DNA from 3 places in the Staphylococcus sp. IVB6181 genome. Region 2 is predicted to be linked to each of the others. Evidence: predicted binding sites of a transcription regulator. Region 2 holds the regulator's gene; each other region holds the start of a gene.
The links. The regulator Rex, encoded in region 2, represses fermentation and respiration genes when NADH is low (regulators of the CRP and FNR family bind a similar motif). The targets are predictions, from matches to a motif close to TTGTGAAATATTTCACAA.
Positions count from the first base shown of each region.

Region 1: MUA90_RS03465 (formate/nitrite transporter family protein) is a predicted target of Rex. The motif match lies at 6,474-6,491, and genes of this name have one in related genera.
Region 3: MUA90_RS01500 (anaerobic C4-dicarboxylate transporter family protein) is a predicted target of Rex. The motif match lies at 1,948-1,965, and genes of this name have one in related genera.

Region 1 is NZ_CP095096.1:787,985-796,139, reverse strand. Features, by position in the region: gene MUA90_RS03500 (LCP family glycopolymer transferase) at 1-190, opposite strand, end outside; gene MUA90_RS03495 (inositol monophosphatase family protein) at 262-1,065, opposite strand; gene MUA90_RS03490 (helix-turn-helix transcriptional regulator) at 1,464-2,150, shown strand; gene MUA90_RS03485 (CPBP family intramembrane glutamic endopeptidase) at 2,187-2,903, opposite strand; gene MUA90_RS03480 (hypothetical protein) at 3,002-3,340, shown strand; gene MUA90_RS03475 (MurR/RpiR family transcriptional regulator) at 3,588-4,460, shown strand; gene MUA90_RS03470 (amino acid permease) at 4,501-5,892, opposite strand; gene MUA90_RS03465 (formate/nitrite transporter family protein) at 6,596-7,438, shown strand; gene MUA90_RS03460 (hypothetical protein) at 7,510-7,863, shown strand; gene MUA90_RS03455 (hypothetical protein) at 7,860-8,042, shown strand; gene MUA90_RS03450 (hypothetical protein) at 8,110-8,155, opposite strand, start outside.
Region 2 is NZ_CP095096.1:1,044,361-1,052,515, forward strand. Features, by position in the region: gene tsaE (tRNA (adenosine(37)-N6)-threonylcarbamoyltransferase complex ATPase subunit type 1 TsaE) at 16-489, shown strand; gene tsaB (tRNA (adenosine(37)-N6)-threonylcarbamoyltransferase complex dimerization subunit type 1 TsaB) at 458-1,123, shown strand; gene rimI (ribosomal protein S18-alanine N-acetyltransferase) at 1,099-1,563, shown strand; gene tsaD (tRNA (adenosine(37)-N6)-threonylcarbamoyltransferase complex transferase subunit TsaD) at 1,563-2,588, shown strand; gene MUA90_RS04895 (ABC-F family ATP-binding cassette domain-containing protein) at 2,950-4,875, opposite strand; gene MUA90_RS04900 (redox-sensing transcriptional repressor Rex) at 5,438-6,079, shown strand; gene MUA90_RS04905 (sulfurtransferase TusA family protein) at 6,131-6,355, opposite strand; gene MUA90_RS04910 (YeeE/YedE family protein) at 6,398-7,483, opposite strand; gene MUA90_RS04915 (GH32 C-terminal domain-containing protein) at 7,693-8,155, shown strand, end outside.
Region 3 is NZ_CP095096.1:328,337-336,491, forward strand. Features, by position in the region: gene MUA90_RS01495 (catalase) at 1-1,771, shown strand, start outside; gene MUA90_RS01500 (anaerobic C4-dicarboxylate transporter family protein) at 1,993-3,297, shown strand; gene MUA90_RS01505 (DUF4811 domain-containing protein) at 3,376-4,056, opposite strand; gene MUA90_RS01510 (MDR family MFS transporter) at 4,053-5,573, opposite strand; gene MUA90_RS01515 (TetR/AcrR family transcriptional regulator) at 5,726-6,316, shown strand; gene MUA90_RS01520 (AlkA N-terminal domain-containing protein) at 6,323-7,360, opposite strand; tRNA gene MUA90_RS01525 (tRNA-Ser) at 7,502-7,591, shown strand; gene MUA90_RS01530 (YSIRK-type signal peptide-containing protein) at 7,706-8,155, opposite strand, start outside.

The sequences.
Region 1 (8,155 bases), 260 kb from region 2:
CAACTTTTTCTTTTCTTAATTCGGATTTATCTCTGTCTAACGGATTATGAATCTTGCCGCCTACCGCAAAAATTTTAACCGCTAAATAAATTGCAGCGATTAATGCAAGCAGGACTAAAATACCAAATGCCCATAACAAAATTTTAGGCACCAGCCCCATTTTGCGACCAGATTTATCTGCTCTTTTCACCCAACCACTCCTCTGTCTTTATTTAAATCAATTATATTATAGCTCAAATTATTTGAAATGGTCCTTAAGTCTTATGAATTTTTATTGACTTCATAACCGCCGTCGCGGTTTAAAATTTCAAGGACAGCTTCGTGGCAGCCGAAATTGCTGATGATAAATGGTCCGCCAAGCGCAAAATCGATAGGTTCATTTTTCAAATTCGTCATCTTCAAACCTAACTCTTCAGAAAATAAGAACTGTGCTGAAATATCCCATGGCTTTGCATTGGTATTGATATGTGCTCCGAATTGACCTTTCATTACACGTAAAGAATCCAGTCCGCAAGAACCGATTAAACGATAACTGAATGCCGCATTTTTCAAATCTGCTTGTGTCTGTTCATTAATAACATATAAATTATAAGACAATATCGCATCATTAATATGGAGCGGCGCAACTTTCGGCATTCTGACTTCATTTTCAAAAGCCCCTTCGCCTTTGATTGCTTTATATAATGTGTGATGCGGATAATCATAAATATAAGCAAGCAGCGGTTCTCCTTCAGAGAAGTAGCTTAAAATAATGCAGTAATCTGTCTTTTGTTTTACAAGATTCGCTGTACCGTCAATAGGATCCATGACCCATACATCACCGTGTTTCGCATCGACTAAATCATTGTTCTTTTCTTCGCCGAATAACTGATGGTCAGGATAATGTTCATTAATAAATGCTTCAAACTGATCTTGTATCATTCGATCGACATTCGTCACTAAGTCGAATTTATTTAATTTAGTCTCTGTATGCATATCTGCAATTAAATTCGGAATAATGTCATCTAAACCTTTTAACCAATGTCTGATTGCTTGATCTAATTCTAATAGTTGCTGTTGATTCAAAATACACACCTCATATCCTTAATATCTTATGTATGTTTACATTCTAGCACGTTACACCCTTCGACTGTTAATAACCTTGAAAAAAATAAAAAACCGACTAGCTTAACTAGTCGGCATAGAAAGGAAAGTAAGTAATAATATTGAAGATGTTAATTAACTAGTGATTTGCACGTTCTAATAAATCACACGACTATGATTTATCATTACCCCTTTGTTCACTAAGTGCTATCTCCTAGTTACTAATGATAGTGTAGCACATAACTTTTGAAAATGTAAGCGTTTACTTGAAAAAATTCGAGAATTTTTTATCTTTTTTTCAAAAGCACCGTTTATAAATATCAAAATTAAATACATATGCTATAATGATTGTAATATGTAATGTTTCGGAGGTGGCATGATTGAACAAAATAGAACGTCAAAATAAACTTGTACAAGCAATTGAAACGAATGATCAGCTTACTGCATCTCAGCTCGCGAAAACACTTAAAGTTTCTAAGCGTACTATCTTGCGCGATATTCAAGATTTAGAACAGCAAGGGGTACAGATTATCGCAAAACAAGGCATGCTCGGCGGCTATCGTATCCAGCAAAGTCATGCCCCTATTACCCTTGAATTGACCGAAGATCAAATGCTGGCACTGTTTATGACATTGAATGAAAGCCAATCTTATTCTCAACTCCCATATAAAAAGGAAATCGAACAGCTTATCAAGAAATGTTTAAACCAACCTGCCACACATATAAGACGTATCCTAAAACGTATGGATCGCTACATTAAATTCGAATCTAATCCAAATCCGACACTTCCTCAAACATTTTCGGACTTATTAATTTATTGTGCCGAACGCAATGTCATGCTGGTTGAATATGAAATGAATCAGCAAACCTTCACTGAAAATGTCATCTTTATCGGCTTAGTCTGCCGCCATGCCGAGTGGCGTGTCGTAACGTTTGATATCGGGCACGGACATACAAAAGAAATCGCAATTGATGCGATTCATGATATTTCTTATTCATTCCATAAAACTGTCAAAACACATGACATTACCATTTATAATTATCAGCAATTTTTAAACTCCAACTAATGGCACAAACCATCAGTTGGAGTTTATTTTTGCGGCTTATAAGAAAAATAGCGACATAATAAAGGATACTAAGTTGTTAGCCATATGAATCGCTATTGTGGATGCAGTATTTTTACCGGATTTGAAATATACATACACAATGACCAATGCAATAATTAAGTAGGAACCGAATTCTAACGGTGAATTGGCACCTGTCACATGCATCAATGTAAAACCAATCACTGAGATAATGCCCATGACAATATAATTGAATTTCTTGCCTAACTCTCCGATTAAAATCGTTCTGAAGAACAATTCTTCAACGACAGGACCGAGTATCACGACAAAGATAAAGGTGAACGGCAAGAAAGCAGGATTATGAAACAATGCATCTAACTCTTTTTCATTTTGTGTCTCAGTATAGCCGAAGCCTTCCGGCAATAAAGTCATCAAATGATTGTAAAGTGTTTCTGCGCCCATCGCGATAACCAGCATAATCAATAGAAACAGCCAGTGCCGCTTCACATATTGCCATCCTAAAGAGAACCTCAGCGGCATTTCACTGTAATGGAAGTAGTAGTAAATGATTAATAACGCTATATATGTATTGATTTGTCCGATTGCTGAAATGGGTATCAATGTTGATTCTGTCAACGCTACATTAAAATTAGCTGCGATCAATGTCTGTATAAATGTAAAAATAAAGATCAGTACAATACCTATCGGGATTAACGTTAAGTCACGCCATGCCGGTTTATGATTTCTTAATTCCATAATGCTCTCCTCTTAACACAAAATTATTTTCTCATGCATTTATCTTATGTTATTCGGTTTAAAATCACAAATCATTTTCTTTAAAGGAGCCTATTCTTATGACAACACCTTCAATAGAAGCACAGCTGTATGAACAACTCGTATTCGGTTTATCCTTAAGCAGAAACTATCGCCACGCTTTATTGCTCAACCGGCCCAAACAAGTTGAAAAGCATCGTGCGTCCATTCAAACATGGGTAGCACACGCACATCATGAAGCTGTAGCTTTAATAGAGACACACCCCTCATTTCTCGTTGTACGTTATTGCGACTTGCTTTCAAAACTCATACATCAACCATTGCTGCCGCTCACTACCGGCAACTATTATACTTTAATCGATACGTTTGAAGCTCAAATCCATGAGGTTCTTCACTTGTTTCATCATCAAGAACACTAATATTTTGATAGATTGTTTATTTTTATTAGTAAACTGTTTAAACATTAATAATATTGGTATTGTAGTAATAGTTAATTAAATCCTCAATTGTTTTAGTGCGTGTCATATAGTAAACTTAAAACCATTGTTACGGTTAGCAGATATCTGGGAGGCTATCTGATTTTCAATTCAGTTTGCTGAAACAATTAAGGGAAATTGTTTACCGCTATCTATCATCTTAAAATAGATCAAGAAGCAGGTGGTTATGATGACAAATATATTATTTACACTTGAAACAAAATACAGCACACTCACTAAAAGCGAGAGGAAAATTGCGGATTTTATTTTACAACGGCCGCACCAGGTCATCAATATGACCACTTCGGATTTAGCTGACAGCACCAATACCAGCCCTTCTTCTGTTGTCCGCTTCGGCTATAAAATTACAGAAGGCGGATTTCAAGCTTTAAAAACTGAAGTTGCGAAGTACTTGTCTCAACGTACGCAGCCAAAGCCATTAGAACTGCAGCCGAATGAATCCATCGACTCGATTAAACGCAAAATGCTTTCGCGTACCACGCAAACACTATGCAATGCGTCTAATGATGTCGATGAACAACAAATCGAACATGTCTGCGAAAGACTGAAAAATTCTCGCACTATCTTTTTATTCGGTTTCGGCGCATCTTATATTTCTGCTTTGGATTTGACACAAAAGCTGTCTAAAGTCGGATTGAATGCACAGTGTATCGAGAGTGTACATACTTTAATCAGTTTAATCGCAACACATGATGCCAGAGATACTTTATTTGTAATATCCAACAGCGGTGAACACAATGAACTGGAAGCCATTGTTCGTGTAGCATCTGATTATCATTTATTCCTCATTACATTGATGGGCAATGCAGATAATCCGATAGCATGCTACAGCGATATTAATCTGCTCTACAGCGAGTCGGAGGAAAGCGAGTTTCGTATGGCTGCGACGACATCTCTCGTTGCACAGCTCTTTACGATTAATGTCTTGTATTATCGTTATTTATCTATGGACTTTTCTAATTCGCTTGATACGATTACCCAATCTAAAATGGCTTTAAATAACTACAAGAAGCATTTATCTAAAATTAAATTTGAGCATTAAAAAAGAGTTGAGCTTGCGCCCAACTCTTTTCATTTTGTCATTATTCTAAATGTTGATCTTTATATGGTAATTTATGATAGCCTCTGATGAAGTAGAATGCTGTCATAAAGCCTAAGAAGATAAATCCGATAACAACAGAGATAACTGTTTCTTTATTGAATAACATACCGATTAATACCATGATTAAGAATGCGATCGTTACATAGCTTGCAGGTGCGCCGCCCGGCATAGTGAAAGAATGGCCTTGCACTTGTTCAGGGTGAAGCTTTCTGAAGCGGATGTGACTGATTAAGATCATGAACCATGGAATCATACCTGGTAAAATCGATGCACTATATACATATACGAAAATGCTGTCTGCACCTTTAATGAATAAAGGTAAAACTACGTTTAAGATAACACCGATAAAGATACCAAGTGAAATCGCAAGTACAGTGTATAAAGGTACACCGTTTTTCATAACTTTCAAGAAGAACTTAGGTAATTGTTTGTGTTGTGCTAATGTATAGATCATACGGCTGGCACTGAAGATACCTGAGTTACATCCAGACATTGCTGCTGTTAATACTACGAAGTTGATTAAACCAGCTGCAATTGTAATACCGACTTTCGCAAATGTTGCTACGAACGGGCTTCCGATGTTGCCTAATTCATCCCAAGGATAAACTGTTACGATAACAAAGATAGCACCGATGTAGAAGATTAAAATACGCCAGATAACACCGTTAACTGCTTTTTTAATGTTCTTTTGAGGATTTTTAGTTTCCCCTGCTGTAATACCGATTAATTCTACACCTTGGTAAGATCCTACTACGATTGATAATGCGAAGAAGAATCCAAGCCAACCATTAGGGAAGAATCCGCCATGCTCCCAAAGGTTAGATAAACCGATTGCATTGCCGCCGTTGCCTAATCCGAAGAAGATTAATCCAAAACCAGTAATAATCATTAAGACGATTGTGACAATTTTAATCATCGCAAACCAGAATTCAAATTCCCCGAATGCTTTAACTGATACTAAGTTCGCTGAAGCTAATAAAACAATAACGATAACGCCAGGAATCCAGTCCGGTAATTCCGGGAACCAGTAGCGCATGTATTCGCCTACTGCGATAACCTCACTCATACCAACAACAACCCATTGGAAAATGTTGCTCCAAGCTGTTAAATATCCTGCTACTGGATGAATATAGTCGCTTGCGAAGTTCGCAAATGACCCTGTAGTAGGATGCAAGTAAACCATTTCTCCCATTGCACGCATGACTAAGAATAAGAATAAGCCGACGATCAGATAAGCGAAGATAACTGATGGCCCAGTCCATTTAATTGTACTTGTCGCTCCCATGAATAGACCAACACCGATTGTACCTCCGAGTGCAATCATTTGAATCTGTCTAGAGCTTAATCCCCTGTGTAATTGAGTTTCTTCCATTAGAAAATACCCCTTCTCTTTCATAATTTCCAGGCTTAGTTTGTTCTGGTATCGATAATCAGCCCCATAATGATGTCAACCAAATCTCAGCATCCCAATTTACCAAGATTAAGAAGATTGCGAAAAATTAAACACTTTTTTCTTTTTCCTATCGATTTCTATTCTGCTAAGCCCATTGAGGCTATTATACTATAAAATTCTAAGATGAAAACATAAAAATTACACTTTTATGTATGCGCTTTCATTTATTTTTTTCTAAACGACGTAAGAAAGCAATCATCACGCATTTTAATGCATTTCGCACTCAAAATAAATATTGTATTTTTTATTAGAACTTTTACGTTTCATGGGATACATTCATTTCACAATGAACGCTGTCTATTTAAGAAATACATATTATTTGAACATTATAGCATGGAGCTTAATTTAAGCGCAATCTACATTTTTGAATTTTCTGCATAATGTTTTGTTATAACCTTTTCGAAAATGACATGAATTTAATTATACTTTAAAATGTAAGCGCTACCTTTTATATAATTTTCACTTTTCGTTCAAAAAATGAAACTTTACCAAAACTTTTATTGTGAAACCATTCACAAATTCAACGAAAGCGATTATACTATATTCATTGCAGAAGTTGAGACCACCCTCTCACCTTTAACTCAGTTAATTATTAAAGCCTAGAGCGAGGAGTTTTTTAGAAATGAACAGTGAAAAGTATATCCGTTGGGATAATGTATTTTACGGACGCAAGTGGGTTAAAGAAGTTGTAAAAACAATCCAAACTAAAGACGTCTTACAAGCTACATATTTTAAGCGGTATTTATTACGTGCCATGATGGCCGGTTTTATCATCAGTATTATCTCAGTATTTGTGTTAGCAATTAAAGCAGGGTTTGTACAAGAAGTACATACAGGAGAAATCAATACAGGCATTATCAATATTGTCGGATCGGTTGCCTTCAGTTTTGCCTTAGTCCTGATTCTCTTTACCAACTCAGAGCTTTTGACAAGTAACTTTATGTATTTCACAGTTGGTCTTTATTACAAAGTAATCAGTCCTTGGCGTGCATTCCAAATCTTCATGCTGTGCTTTATCGGTAATATGTTGGGTGCCTTAGTATTCTTTATCATCTTGCGTTTCAGTGACGTCGTCACACCGGAAATGATGAAACAGCTTGAAGTCATCTTGCATCATAAAACATTGACAGCAAGTCCGACTGAATTACTTGCTAAAGCTATCTTTGCTAACTTCTTCATCAATATCTCATTAGTTATTGCGATGCAGATTGAAGATATCTTAGCTAAAATGTTCGTTATGATGTTCGGTGTTGCTATCTTCGCATTCATGGGATACGAACACGTTGTTTATAATGCTTGCTTATTCATCGGCGGTGCAATCTATCAATCAGATGTATTGCATTTCTGGCCTGCAGTTATCAACATTGTCGCAGCCTTTATCGGCAACTATATCGGCGGCGGATTGATCATCGGTTTATTCTACGCTTACCTGAATGATCATAAGCAATTCAAAGACGAACTCTAACGTTGTGCATACGACGCACCAAGATACTATGTTATAATTTGGATGACCTTAATTGAAAGGAGACGTCAACATTGTCTAAACAATTAGTCTCACGTGCCATCCTTTATACATTTATCTTTGGTGCGTTATTCTTTTTCTTGAACAGAATGGCAAGTCATGAAACAATCTCGAATACTCTGATACTCTCTGTCGTTGCGGCAGTCGTATTCGGTGTGTGTTATATCGCATTGTTTAGTGCTTTGACTTCTCCTGCGAGAAAGATGAAAGTCGGTATCGTCTTGCCTATTACATTGATTCTAGGTATTATTATCGGACAAATTACAAATCATATGAAAATCGGAATAGGTGCTGGTCTGATAGCAGGATTGGCAATTGCCTTTTTGTGGGATTTTCTATCTAAAGATAGCAAAGGAGAATCAGAGTGAAGTTAACCTTAGTCATTATTGTTATTGTACTCCTTATCATTAATTTTATACCTAACTATATTATGTATCGTCGTTTGAAAGCACAAGGCGAACAAGCCAACCGTCGTGCTTTAATGATCGGAGTCGACGCAATTTTATTAGTTATCATTGTTGTTGGGCTTGTCTTTATGATGAAGTAAGTATTTTTTAATTCAATAGAACGAAAGAAGCTGAGCACTTGATGTATTTTCATCAAAAGCTCAGCTTTTATATTTGCCCTTTTAATATAAAATGATAGACCAAATAAGCAGAA
Region 2 (8,155 bases):
ATAGGAGATTTGAAAATGATAAAAATCAACAACATTGATCAAATGAATCAATTTGCTGAAATTCTGACTAAGCATTTACAACCCAAAGATTTAATTCTATTAGATGGTAATTTAGGTGCAGGGAAGACAACATTAAGTCAATTTATAGGAAAGCACTTAGGTGTAAAACGTACGATTAATTCACCGACCTTCAATATTATTAAATCCTATAAAGGAACAAACATGAAGTTTCATCATATGGATTGCTATCGTTTAGAAGATTCAGAAGAAGATTTAGGATTCGATGAATATTTCGAAGACAATGCTGTCATTGTCATCGAATGGAGCGAATTTATTAAAGACTTGCTGCCGAACGCATTCTTGCGTATTCAAATCACTGCTCAAGATGCGCAGACAAGAACGCTTAATATAGAAGCAAGCGGACAACATTATGAAGCATTAAAGGAGGAAGTCGAACGTGAACTATCTGCTGCTGGATACATCCAATAAGCCTATGTCGCTTGCAATTATGCAAGATGAGACAGTTTTAGTTGAACATACTACGAATATTAAACGCAATCACTCTGTGCAGTTGATGCCTGCGATTCAAACAATTATTTCTGAAGCAGGTATGACAAAACAGGATATTGATGCCATTGTTGCCGCAAAAGGACCGGGTTCTTATACAAGCTTAAGAATCGGTGTAACGATTGCTAAAACATTAGCGTATGCACTGAACACGCAATTGTATGGTGTATCATCTCTTGCTGCTTTAGCTGCGACAATACCAAATATTCATGCAAATCAACTGATTGTTCCAGTGTTTGATGCGAGAAGAGAAGCGGTTTATACCGGCGTCTATCGTTATGAGCAAGGCAAACTTGTCACTATGCTGGAAGATCAATATATGACAATTTCTGAACTTAACAACTATCTTGAACAAAATGCATTGCCTTATGTATTTGTCGGATATGATTTAGAAAACATCCAAGACCTGCTCCACGGGAATATCTTGCATCAACTTCCAAAAGCCAGTGCTATGCATGCATTAATCGAAAATCCTGAAGACATTCATACATTCAAACCAGACTATCTGAAATTATCCGAGGCAGAACGCAATTGGTTAAAAACACAACAGGATTAGACAATTTAAATATACGATTAATGACTTTGGAAGATGTACCGCAAGTATTTGATTTAGAACGTATGTGCTTTAATGACAGCTCTTGGACGATTGATGCGTTTTATCATGAAGTAGAGAAAAATAAATTTGCACGCTACTTTGTGATGGAATACAACCAAGAAATCATCGGTTATATCGGGATGTGGGTTGTGATTGATCAAGCACAAATCACAACGGTAGCCATTACTGAAACGATGCGCGGTTACGGTTTAGGCAAATTGATTATCGAATATGCAATGAGTTATGCAAGACAAACATGCGATGTGATGAGTTTAGAAGTACGTATTGAAAATCGTCCGGCACGCCATGTCTATGAAGCCTTAGGTTTTAATTATGGCGGCAAACGCAAAAATTATTATGGAGAGGGTGAGGACGCACTCGTAATGTGGGTGGATTTATAATGGAAAAAGATACATTAATTTTAGCAATAGAATCAAGCTGTGACGAAACTAGTGCTAGTGTGATAAAAAATGGTAAAGAAATTTTAAGCAATGCAGTATTAAGCCAAATCGAAAGCCATAAACGTTTCGGCGGTGTAGTACCTGAAGTCGCAAGCAGACATCATGTCGAAGGCATCACAGGTACAATTGATGAAGCGTTAGAAACAGCACAAACAGATATGAAGGATATAGATGCTGTAGCTGTAACAGAAGGACCAGGACTTATCGGTGCATTATTAATCGGCATCAACGCCGCAAAGGCTTTAGCTTTTGCTTATGATAAGCCTTTAATCCCAGTGCATCACATTGCAGGGCATATCTATGCGAATAATTTAGAAGAACCTTTTGCGTTTCCTTTAATGGCTTTAATTGTATCAGGCGGTCATACGGAACTGGTATATATGAAAGATCATCTGAACTTTGAAGTTATCGGAGAAACTAGAGATGATGCAGTGGGTGAAGCTTATGATAAAGTTGCACGTACGATTGGTCTGCCTTATCCAGGCGGACCAAAGGTAGATCAATTAGCAGCAAAAGGCAAAGATGTTTATGACTTTCCGCGTGTATGGTTAGAACCAGACAGTTTTGATTTCAGTTTCAGCGGACTTAAAAGCGCAGTCATTAATAAGCTGCATAATCTAAAACAAAAGAATGAAACAATTGTCCCTGAAGATGTCGCAGCAAGTTTCCAAAACAGTGTCGTTGAAGTGTTGGTTGGAAAAGCAATCAAAGCGTGCGAAGCATACGAAGTTAATCAATTGATTGTCGCTGGCGGCGTCGCAAGCAACAAAGGTTTGCGACAAGCTTTAAAGACAGCATGTTCAGAACATGACATTAAGCTTTCAATTCCTAACCCTAAACTTTGTACAGATAATGCGGCTATGATCGGTGCAGCAGGCTACTATATGTATGAAGCAGGGATGAAAGCTGGTTTAGATTTAAATGGTAAAAGCAGTATAGATATTGAAGAATTTTCAGTAGAATAACAAAGAAGTGTCTTGAATCGTTTTTATTCAAGACACTTTTTTATACCATGACATAGTAATATTACAAGATAATGAACTTAAAAAACGCTTTACAAAGTTAATGGTTTGTCAATAGCGAACGTGCGTACTTATCAACAGAAAGTGAATAACTTGTGGATAATTGTGTGTAATTATGTGAATAACTGTGGATTTCGGTGTGAATTGTTGAGAAATCAGTGTCTTTTTACTTGTGGATAAAGTGGATAACTCTGTGGATAGTTGATGTAATAGGGTTTCGGGTGTGCATAATTTTGTTAAGGAATTGTAATAAAAGAGGCGCAAAAATGAGTATTCATTTGTGCACCTCTTAAACTATTATTGCTTATATCATTTTTTCTTGTAATTCTTCCCATTTTAACATCACTTGTTCGAGTTGCTGTTCGATTGTATCTTTTTCTTCAGCTAATTGTGCTGCTTTTTCTGGATCGTTAAAGACTTCAGGCTGTGTTAAAGCAGTATCGATTGCTTCTATTTGCTTTTCGAAGGATTCAATCTCTGATTCGCAGCTTTCAATTTGACGTTCCAATTGGCGCAATTCTCTTCTTTGCGCTTTTTGGTCTTCATATGAATGGTTAGTTTCGTCTTTGGCTGTTTCGACAGCTTGTTCAGCTTCTTGTTTGGCCAAAATTGCAGCTTGTTCTTCTGTTTTATCTAAGTAGTATTGATAGTCGCCGGCATAGACTGTACCGCCATCAGGCTGCATATCAAAGATTTTATTCGCAAGCTGGTTAATAAAGTAGCGATCGTGCGAAACGAAGATTAATGTTCCCTCAAAGTTTTGCAGCGCTTGTTCAAGCATTTCTTTAGAATCAATATCTAAGTGGTTGGTCGGTTCATCTAATATTAAAACGTTGTTACGTTCTAACATTAATAACGCCAACTGCAAACGTGCTTTTTCTCCGCCGGATAAGTCATTGATGATTTTTTTAACATCTTCTTGTACGAATAAGAAACGGCCTAATACCGCACGTACATCTTTTTCAGGCATCGTAGGATATTGATCCCATACATAATCTAGAATCGTTTTGTTAGATTTGAACTCTGCTTGCTTTTGATCGTAGTAACCGACGCGCAAGTTCGCACCATGGGTAATCTCTCCGCCGAGTTTTGGGAGTCTGTCCGCAACAGTTTTGATAAAGGTAGATTTGCCGATACCGTTCGGACCGATAACACCGATATGATTGCCTTTTGTGACTTCCATCGTAATAGGGGCAATGACTGGTTCTGTATAACCGATTTCTAAATTGCGGATATGGTAAACGTCATTGCCTGTATTGCGGTCGAAATCAAATTGGATGTTAGCACTGCGTGCATCGAGCATAGGTTTATCGATACGTTCGATTTTTTCTAATACTTTTCTGCGGCTTTTAGCCATACCGCTCGTTGAAGCACGCGTGATATTTTTTTCGACAATTGTTTCCAAGCGCTTGATTTCGGCTTGTTGACGTTCATATTCTTGCATACGTTTTTGATAGTACTGATCACGCTGTGTGATGAATTTACTGTAATTGCCTACATAGTGTTGAACAGCACCTAAAGCCACGTCATAAATCTGATTGACAGTTTTGTCTAAGAAGAAGCGGTCGTGACTGATAATCACAATAGCGCCTTTAAAGAAGTTCAAATAATCTTCAAGCCATTGTGTGGTTTCCATATCTAAATGGTTGGTAGGTTCGTCAAGCAGTAATAAGTCCGGTTCGCTGAGCAGCATTTGTGCAAGTGAAAGACGTGTTTTCTGTCCGCCGCTGAAGTCGTTTACAGGACGGTGAAAGTCTTCTTCATTAAAATTCAGACCATGCAGAACCGTTTTGATTTTACTTTCAAATTGATAACCCTCTAAGCGTTCAAATTGGTTGGATAACGATTCGTATTTGGCCATATGTTCTTTAAATGTGTCGGTTTCATATTCGTCCGCATGTTCAGCAAGCCATGTTGTTTCTGCTTGCATCGCTTTTTCCATTTGTTTCAAATGAGCGAAAGGTTTAGACATTTCTTCCCAAACTGAGTGGTGGGTATCGAGTGTCATTTGTTGTGTTAAATAACCGACTTTCAAATTTTTGATTTTTGATACATTGCCGCTGTCGTAGCCGTCGACACCTGCAATGATTTTCATTAATGTAGATTTGCCGGCACCGTTTCTGCCGACAATTCCGATTTTTTCATGACTCTTTACTTCAAAGTGGACATCGCTAAAGATTTCTTCACCATCGAAGGATTTTGAGACATTGTTAAGTTGCAGTAATATCATTCTTTTGTTTACGAGATGAATCTAATTAATATCTCGTAGTCCTCCTTCCTAAAAAGCGTCGCTTAGTTACTATTATAAGCGCTATAGGCATTATTTCCCAACATATCATGTCAGACATTGTTTTTGGACGTTTTGCATCGATTCGGTGTGGTTTTAAAGTAAATTTAGCAAGTAATTTTGATTTGTTTCGAAAATATGTATTCAAAACAATAATATAATCGTATAATAGTTACTATATTGCTGTAATTTGTATAGGCAAGTGTCATTAATTCTGAATACGGTAGGGAGATTTCACGAAACTGTTGATATTACAGTTATTCCTTTTTTTGATACCATGGGGTATACTTAGTTAATAAAAAACGTTTGCAGAATTTTTGTCAGATGCAATATAACAAAATAAAAACTATAAGAACACTATAATCTGCTTGATCTGCGTAAATGTTTCAACATTTGCGCAACTCCATCACTGTGCTATCAAAAATTGTACTATAAGAAGCAGTATTATTATGGTTAAATTGAAAAGTTCTAGGATAGTAGTTTGAAAGATTTGGAGGAAAACAGATTGGCAAATCAAAATAATAAAATTCCTCGCGCGACTTTGAAGCGATTACCATTATATTACCGATTCGTGAACACACTGCATATTAAGGGCATAGACCGCGTGAATTCTAAAACAATCAGCGAAGCATTAGACATTGATTCAGCTACAATCAGACGTGATTTTTCCTATTTCGGAGAACTTGGAAAAAAAGGCTATGGTTATAATGTTGAAAGCTTAATGGAATTCTTTAAAGGTGAAATCAGCGAAAGTGATGTTATAAGTATCGGCTTAGTCGGCGTGGGTAACTTAGGTAAAGCTTTGCTTTCTTATAACTTCTCAATCCATGATGATATGGTAATTACCGAAGCATTTGATATTAATCCCGATGTAATCGGCAAACAATTCGGTAAAGTAACAGTCAAAGATATGAAGGATATTAAAGGTATCTTAGATAAAGGGAATTTGGATGTAGTGATTTTAACAACTCCGGGAGAAGCCGCTCAAACTGCAGCGGATGAGCTTGTTAAAAGTAATGTGAAAGGTATTTTGAACTTTACACCTTCACGCATTGATGTTCCTGATGATGTGTCTGTTCATCATATTGATTTAGGGATTGAATTACAGTCATTGTTATTCTTTATGAATAATCTTAATCGTAAATAAAGAAAAGGAGTTTGCATGAATTATTAAATTCATCGCAAACTCCTTTTTATATTAGGCTTTTTGAACTGTGATAGTCCAAGAAGCATCGCCAAGTTGTTCGTAATTAGTTACGGGATAAGCTTTTTCAGCTGCCCAGTTTGGAATGGCTTCTGTTGCTTGAGTGCAGTCAAAGTCGATTTTTAATTCGTCTCCGACATTCAGTTCTTCCATTTTCTTTTGTGCTTCAATTAAAGGGAAAGGGCAAACCATTCCTACAGTACCTAATTCGTATACCATAATTGTATCCTCCTTGATTTATAATGCATTCGTGTGAATAGCTTATGATTGAGCAGCAGGTTGTGCTGATGATTGTGCAGAGGCTTTACGCGCCGCTTTCATCGGTTTGATGAAAATGAAGTAACTCATTAACCATGTACCTAAAATCATTGATGCTAATGCAATCCAACCTTGCCATGAAAGTGCTGCGGTTGCAACTAATCCGTTTCCGATTGAGCAGCCGCCGGCTACAGATGCACCGAAGCCCATAGCTGCACCGCCGATAACACTGTTGCGCAATGTCTTTTTATCCGGTAAACGCCAAGCAAATTCTCTTGAACCTTTTGCCGCAATATATGATCCGATAAAGATACCAAGTACTAAGAAAACGCCCCAGTCTAAGAATGATGTCTTACCAGATAAAATAAATTGTACCAAGTTAGATGAAGGTGTTGTGATACCGAGTCCGCCTTCACGTCCAGTAGAATAGCTCATAGGCCAAGCGATTAATGCAATCAGGCCTACAACAATCGCCGCAACGAAAGGATGGAATTTCTTTTCAAAGAAGAAGTGGCGTACACCTGTGAATTTTTGTTTTAATTTCGGTACTGCAATTTTAGGTTTAGGCTTGCGTAGTGTTTTCGTTACTAAATAACCTGTAATTGCGACAAGTGCAATCACCCAAATCCATGATGGAATACCTGTGCTTGTTGCCATATCTGCGTTAACATTCGTTTTAGAATTTAAACCTTCCATTACGGGTTTTAGTAAACCGACTTTAGTAATTGCTGAGAAAATCGCATAAGAAATTAATGCTAACCAGCTGCCGATTAAACCTTCGCCTGCACGGTAGTAAGTGCCTGTTGCACAACCTCCGGCAAGTACGATCCCAATACCGAAAATAAATGAACCTACAATTGTTCCGATAATAGGGAATGTGCCGTTTTCTAAAGGTTTGCCGATTATGGATGTAAATGCTAAAAGACCGATTGCTTGTACTGAAATCGCAATAAGCAAAGCATAAAACATTTTATTGTTCTTTTGAATATACATATCTCTGAATCCGCCAGCTAAGCAAAAGCGTGTACGTTGCATGACAAAACCGAGTAAAATACCCACGATTAAGCCGCTGATAATCATCCAAATCATGAATCTCCCTCTTTTCCGATAATGTTAATAAGTTTTATCCTAATACAGAATAGTATTAATTGCAAGGTGTAAATTTTCCGTAATGCTTTTTAATTTGATTTCGAACTGAAAACTGTTGTTATGTTCAATGGAATGAGATAGGTGAGGGGCTGAAAATATGCTAAAATAAAGGAAATGACGATTAACGATGTTTTAGGAGGATATGGTAGATGCAAGATTTTACAAATGAAGAAGAATTTCAACGAATTGAACAGCTCCCTGCTGAAAGAATTACTGAACTCAAAGAAAAGTTCGCACAATCACCTTATAAACAAACCTTTCATTTACAACCTCCATTTGGTTCAGCAGGCAAGCCTAATGGTCTAATCTATGACGGTAGCCAATATAACATGAGTCACGAATGGTATCCGTTTGCGATAAATAATGGTTTAAGTTACAGCTATGCTTACTTAAGTGCAGCGTTGAATCACTTTGAATCAGAACATATATTGCTGAAACCTGATAGCGCTTATGATAATGAAGGAATTAAAGGCGGCAGTGCGCTTAAATTGAATGAGCAGGTGCATTGGATTTATTCCGGCCAAAGTTCTGATGCTGCGAGAGAAGGGCAATATACACAATTGCTCGCACGAAAAAATCAAGAACAAGAGATTGTAAAGCAGACAACACCGA
Region 3 (8,155 bases), 720 kb from region 2:
ACATGGTGAATTCGAATTATATGAAGATTTATCTAAGTATACTTCTGCGGATTTCCTAACGAATACAGATAAAGTAACACCTGTATTTGTGCGTATTTCTACTGTACAAGGTTCAAAAGGTTCACCGGATACTGTACGAGACGTACGCGGTTTTGCGACGAAATTCTATACAGATGAAGGTATCTTTGACTTAGTAGGGAACGATATTCCGGTATTCTTCGTTCAAGATGCGATTAAATTCCCTGACTTAATTCACGCAGTAAAACCTGAGCCAGATACTGAAACACCGCAAGGCGGGTCAGCACATGATACATTTTGGGACTTTTTCGCAGAAAACCCTGAAACATCACATACTGCAGTATGGGCAATGAGTGACCGCGGTATTCCTAAGAATATCAGACAAATTGAAGGATTCGGTGTACATACATTCCGATTAGTCAACGCAGAAGGGGAATCTTTCTTTGTTAAATTCCATTGGCGCCCAACACACGGCTTAGAATCATTAGTATGGGATGAAGCACAAATCTTGCAAGGTAAAGATATCGACTTCCATCGCAAAGACTTGCATGAATCTATTCAAAAAGGCGACTATCCTGCATGGGAATTAGGCTTGCAGATTATTAGAGAAGACCAAGAGTTCGACTTTGATTTCGACATCTTAGACCCTACTAAGATTTGGCCGGAAGATGAAATTCCAGTTAAAGTTGTAGGTAAAATGACATTGAACCGCAACGTAGATAATGTGTTTGATGAAATAGAACAAGTCGCATTTCATCCAGGTCATGTAGTACCAGGTATCGACTTCTCAAATGACCCGTTATTACAAGGCAGACTATTCTCTTATACAGATACACAAATTTCTCGACTTGGCGGACCGAACTTCAACCAGATTCCAATCAACCGTCCTGTAAATAAAGTACGTAATAATCAACGTGATGCGATGCATCAAATGAATATTCATGAAGGTCAGACTTCTTATCATAAGAACAAATTAGAAGGCAATTGTCCGTTTACAAGTTCTAAATCTGAAGGCGGTTATGAACATTATCCAGAAAAAGTAGAAGGACATAAAATCAGACGCCGCAGCGACAGTTTCAAAGACTATTATTCACAACCAAGATTATATCTGAACAGTTTAACGCAAGCGGAATATGATCATACTGTAGACGGCTTCTCATTTGAAATCGGTAAATGTAAAAGCATGGACGTACGTCAGCGTGCAGTGAATCAATTGAATAAAATTGACAGAGAATTAGCTGAACGTGTTGCGGCGAATGTCGGTGTTGAAGTACCAGAAGAAAATGAAGAAGTAAAAACAGATAAGCAAGACAGTCAATTAACAATGGAAAAATATGATATTCCATTACCTGGCCACTCTGTCGCTATCTTAATCAATGGCGATGTGGATCCAGAAACATTAAAATCTTATGCGAAAAGTGCAGCGGATAATCAATTGAACTATGCATTTGTCGGCAAGCAGCAAAAATCATTATCAGAAGATATTTCTGTGAATGAGACTTATGATACTGCACATGCGACATTATTCGACAGTCTGGTTATATTATCAGATGGTTCAGAGCTTGAACCAGAAGCAGAAGAATTTGCGGCACTTTCTTATAAGCATAAGAAACCGATTCTCTTTAATGAAGCAGCTTCAAAAGTATTGCAAGATAAAAAAGTGAAATTAGATGCGCCTGGTGTTATCGTTTCAGATAATCCAGAAGATATCTTAAAAGCATTCAAACAATATCGCTATTGGGATAGAGCGTAAGTTAATCATTTGGTCCTCGGTGTAACAGCCGAGGGCTTTTTTATGTTTAAGCAGAAAATATCATGTGTTATAAATTGTTAATTGAAACAATATAAAGCATTAGACTTTCACTAAATTTTCATTTTTGACGATTGTGTTACACTGCACAGCGGTGAAGAATCATGATAAACTAGAGTATGTTATTTTTTTCACAAGAAAGAGAAATTAAGTGAGGCGTTAACATGTTCTTGTTTATTTTAGAAATTATCATTATGATTGCCGCGATATTACTCGGGCTGCGTGCAGCAGGTGCATTAGGCTGCGGTATCTTTGCGATTGTGGCGCAATTGATCATGATTTTTATATTTGGATTACCACCGGGTTCTGCGCCGGTAACTGCAGTCTTGATTATATTATCTATCGGTATTGCCGGCGGTACATTGCAAGCAACGGGCGGTATTGATTATTTAGTTCATTTGGCATCAAAAATTATTGAACGTTTTCCTAAGTCGATTATCTTTATCGCACCGATGATTGTGTTTCTCTTTGTATTCGGAATCGGAACAGCGAATATTGCTTTATCGCTTGAACCGATTATTGCGAAAACCGCAAAGCGTGCAGGTATTCAGCCAAAGCGTCCTTTAACAGCCTCAGTACTGACTGCGAATTTGGCTTTATTATGCAGTCCTGCAGCTTCAGCGACTGCCTATATTATCTCCGTTGTCGCAGTGTCCGGTATTACCATGGGCAAATACTTATCCATCGTCTTGCCGACAGCACTGATCAGTATGTTAGCGCTGAGTGTTTATTGTACAGTCGTCGGCAGACGCAAACCGCATCCGAGTCAATTTGCGGAACAGCTTTTAGAAGAGATAGAAGATACAGAACCGCGCCCTGAATTTACAAAAAGAGTGAAAATCGGTGTAGCAGCTTTCTTAACAGGAGTTGCGTGTATTTTATTCTTTGGTATCTTTTCAGATTTTGTCCCTTCGTTCAAAGTGAATGGAGAGACGGTTAAATTAGAAACAACAGAGATAGTACAATTGTTTATGTATGCGAGTGCCGCAATCAACTTAGTGCTGATTAAATTGAATACAAGAGACATTTTAAACGCACACATTACGCAATCAGCGATTGGCGCACTCTTTGCGGTCCTCGGCCCCGGCTGGTTAGGTGCGACAATTTTCAGTGCACCGAGCAACCAAAAGATTATGACCCAGGAAATAGGGGGCATTATTGAACAAGTCCCATGGCTGGTCATTATTTTAGTCTCCATGGTGACGATGATAGTGATATCGCAATCTGCGACAGCTTCGATTATGCTGCCGATATTGATGAGTATCGGTGTGCCTCCGATGTACTTTATTGCGATGGTTCAAACATTAAACGTAAACTTCGTGATTCCGGCACAGCCTACATTACTCTTTGCGGTAGATCTAGACGAAACGAAACAAACACGACCGACCAGCTTTATTCTTCCGGGCTTCTTTGTTATTACAGTTTCGATTATAGTCGGTTTCACATTGAAAGCTCTTTTGGGTTACTAACAGATAATTGCATGAAAAGCATATAAACATAAATATAAGCGCGCAATCACTTTTAAAGGTTGCGCGCTTTTGGTTTGCTTATTGTCCTAACATCTTTTTCATTTGTTTCACGGCCATTTTAGTTTGTTCTGCTTTCGGCATAGATTGCATCATGGCCATTTGTTTTTGCTGGCTGCTGGAATCTTTTTGTTTCGCTTGCAGCTGTTTTAATTGTTCTGGCGATGCTGCAACCCATTCATCTTTAGGCAAGGTAATGATTGTAGTTTCTTTAATCAATGCTTTGCGGTCATCGCCGAAGCTCATCAATGCTTGATAGAAATCATTTTCGAATACCCAAGCTGTTGTTTTGGTTTTGACTTCAGGCTGTTTGACGTCTTTAAGTTGATACGTCGCTGATTTTTTCACAGTTTCCACTTGCTTCTCTTTGCTGAAGTCAGGTTTGAAATGAGCTTGTGCTTTCTTTTGATCTTTGTGATCGCGATAAATCAAAACATAATTGTTTGTATCTTTGCCGAGTTCTTTCGCAATCATTAGATTAGCAGGGTTTTGTTTATCACCTGCAGAGTAAACATTATGGTGTACTTTAGTTGTTGTGACTTGTTTCATGCCGAAGTGATGATGCAGGTTCATACCGATTAAGATACCTTGAATCAGTAACAAGGCCATTAACAGACTGCCTATCGCAATACGAACAGTTTTCGGCTTGATAAACATCCAAGCGAGGAAGACAGCAAGTGTAAGTATTATTAAGATAATCATTTTGTTTCCTCGCTTTCTTTAGAAAGATTGTTGCCTAAGAATGGTACCAGCGCAAGACCAAGAATTGCGAAGACTAAACCAATCGCAAAGGCAGTATTGAAACCGTCAATCATCGCATGTTGGAATTGACGCATGAATTCAAACGGGTCGGTATCTTTTAAAGATGCTTTCGGCTCGTTGTTGTTAATGATGTTTTGTGTCACAGATGTTAATAATGCAACACCGATAGAAGATGCCATTTGACGTGCAGTGTTATTAACTGCTGTACCGTGTGTTCCGACTTCTGTAGGAATCGAATCCATCGCAAAAGCAGTGAGCGGCATCATAATCAATGCAATTGAGAATATGCGGATAGCATATAACACTGTAATAAGTGTTGTCGATGTTTCGCCAGATAAAAAGGCGAAAGGAATTGTAGATACACTAAGGATAAAGAAACCTACAAATGCTAAACGTTTCACACCGACTTTATTGTATAAAGCACCTGAAATCGGTGAAGTGATACCCATTAAGAGTGCACCAGGCAATAAAGTCAAACCTGCGACAAGCGGTGAGAAACCATGGATATTCTGCAAGTATGTCGGCAGCATCATTTCTACACCAAACATAGCCATTGTGATTAATACAATGCCCAATGTGGCGAAGGTGAAGTTTCTGTTTTTAAACACGCGCAAGTCTAAGAATGGATCTTTCATTTTCAATTGACGCACTACAAAGAAGGTCAAGATGAACAGACTTGCGATAATCGGCAAGATGACCCACCAAAAGCTGCCCCATCCTTCTGAAGCCACGTTTGAAAAGCCCCAAAGGAACAGGCCGAAGCCGAATACCGATAAGATAAATGATGGAATATCTAATTTTAGTTTTCTGTTAGGAATAATATCTTTCATTAAGAAGATACAAAGCACTAGTGCAATGACCATCACAGCGATCGGAACGATAAAGATATTTCTCCATGAATTGCTTAAAGTCAGACCTAAAATAATATGGTCCTTATCTAAAATCCAACCGGCAAAAGTTGGGCCGATGGCGGGTGCTAAACCAATCGCAAGACCTGTGAGTCCCATTGCGACACCACGCTTTTTCGGCGGATACATATTAATAATCAGCATTTGCATCAGCGGCATCATCATGCCGACAGAGACAGCTGAAATAATACGGCCGACTAAGAATACGAACCAATAGTGATGACTGCTGGGTGCTAAAGCGGTAATTGCTAAGCCGATTAATAAAATACTATATGCTAGGATATGCAGTAATTTTGTAGGGAATCGTGTTGCGAAGAACGCAGATAATGGAATCATGACACCATTTGCGAGCAAGAACCATGTTGTGGCTTGTTGTGCTGTTGCGAAATCTATATCAAAGTCGTGCATAAGTGTCGGTAACGCTGTGCCGAGCGATGTCTGCATTAACACACCTGAGAATGTGGCCAGCAGCATAGTCACCATAATCAACGTCGGGTTATAAGGTTTGCCATGTATATCGACAGGGCGAGTTGAGTGGTTTGAGGTCATATTTTCCTCCTGATTAATTATTATTCAAAAATTGACGTTTTCCAATATAACACCTCACCTTGAAGATAAAAAGTACACATTGTTACAAAGTGTCCAAAATAGGACAGTCTATTTGATTTTGTGTTATATTGAATGCAAATGGAGGGGTGTGCATGCCTTACGCTAGAAAAACGAATCAAACCAAACGAAAGATTAAAGAGGCGTTGATTCAATTAATGAAACAAACACATTTCGATTTGATTGCGATTCATCAGATTGCGGAAGCGGCAGAGATCACACGCAGTACATTTTATCGGTATTATGATGATAAATATGAACTGCTGGAGGAAATTGAGGATGAAGTTATCCAAAGGCTGAATGAACTGCGCAAACAATTCAAATCGAAAAGCGACGGTACTGAGTTTTATGAAAAAGTATTAATCAAAGAAATGTTTGATGCACTGTATCCTTATGCGGATACAATACATCTTTTATTAAGTTTCAATACCCATGCCAGCTTTGAAATGAAGTTGAAGAATGATATGAAACAGCGCTTTGATATCATTCGTCAAAATACAAAGCTGACTAAAGTCGAAAGAGACTTGCTGAAAGAATATATTTTCAACATGTTTATTACGACTTTCAAATATTGGGCAGGACATAAAGAGGAAGTGACTTCTGAAGAAGTTGCTGACATCATTATTAAAGTACAATGGAACGGCTTTAAAAATATTTTAGAAGACAGTCAAAAACAACAGCGTTAAATCTGATCACTTCCATAGATTAATTACCGCGTAACTGCGTAGTGGGCGCCAAGCTTCAGCGTAAGCAAGGCGTTTTTTCTTGTCTTTACGTTCAATCTCCGGATAAATGTCTCGCATACGGTTGATGACACCGATATCTGTTTCTAAGAAAGCATCAGGATAACCTAAAGCACGCATCGCAATGGCATGCATAGACCAAGGACCAATACCTTTAATGGCAGATAATTGTTTCATGATATGTTCTGCTTTCATGATGGCATCGTAATTAAGTGCACCGCTTTGCCAAATCGGCAGAGGTGCTAAAGCAATTTCACCGGATTGAACAGCTTTTGCGACTGCCTCGATAGTTGCGGCACGGCGACCGGTTATACCTAAAGGACCAAGTACATCACCAATGCCCGTACCGCCTTCTAAAAGGTTTTGTCTGCCGGCTTCAATGATAATTGAAGCATTTGGAAAGAGGTATTGCAGATGAGGGTGACCGTAATTAAAAGGTGTCCCAAGATGTTTAACCAAACGTCCTGCTAAAGTGGTTGCGGCACTGACAGTAATTTGCTGGCCTAAAATGGTACGCACACTTACTTCAAAGCCGTCCATACCGCCAGGTAAACGCAAGTGCGGATCAATCCATGGTTCTTTGAGTTCTGTTTTAATAACTTCTGGATTGAAATCTAAATCAAACAGATGACGCAGGCGTATAAGAATATTACACAATTCGGGATAACAGCTGGCACTCATTTCGACTTTTAATTGGTTATGTTCGAAATCGTGTGTAACTGAACCCCATCCTTTAAGCGAAACATGATATTCAGACTGCGGAATAAGCAGTGTACGCGCATAAGAAGATGCATCCGCAAATTCTACACCTGGTATTGCACGGCGTTCTAAAAATGCAAGCAAAGTTTCCCATAAATACGGTGGATGATAGAGCAGATGTATTGTAAAGGTATGTTGATACCAGCTTTCATGGGCAGGGATAGTGATATAAGGATTCTCTAATATTTTAAGTATATCTATTATGAAGTTTGTTTTGAGATGCATCATCGAAACCTCCTTAGAACCATACTATGTGATACTGCATGGTCTAAGCAAAGGTTTTGAAATCATGTCGCAAAAGTTTTAGTGTAAATAATGTTGGTGATGGATATTATCAATTTGCATGTACGTCAACCAACTCATAACGAAGGAGAAGTACCCAAGTTCGGCTGAAGGGACTGGTCTCGAAAACCAGCAGGAGTCGAAAGGCTCGCAAGGGTTCAAATCCCTTCTTCTCCGCTGTATAACCGCTAGTCCAAGGTTGGATTGGCGGTTTTTGTGTACTGTGAATAAAGAGAAAAATAAAAAAGTTCCAGAAACTGCGTATGCAGCTTCTAGAGCTCAGTAAAAATATTATTTATTATCTGTATTTTTTTGTTTTCTTCTGAAAGCAAGGAGACCAAACAATGTAATTATTGAACCAAATAATGTTGTGTTTGTATGGTTATTATCTGAACCTGTTTCAGGTAAAGCTTTTGCTTCAATATGTTTAGAATTTGATTTACCTGTTGTTTTAGGTTTTGATTTTTCACCTTTCACTACTTGTGATTTTGTAATCTCATCAGCTTTATGCAAGATATTAGCTGAATGTTTTTTAGGTTCTACTCTGTCTTTTGTAACAGTTTGAACTTCAGGAGCCACTTCAACAACAGGAACTTCATGTTTAACAGGAGGTTCAGGCTCTGTAGTAACAGAAGTATCAGGTTTCGGCTCAGGCACCACATTGACAACAGGAACTTCATGCTTAACAGGAGGTTCAGGCTCTGTAGTAACAGAAGTATCAGGTTTCGGCTCAGGTACCAC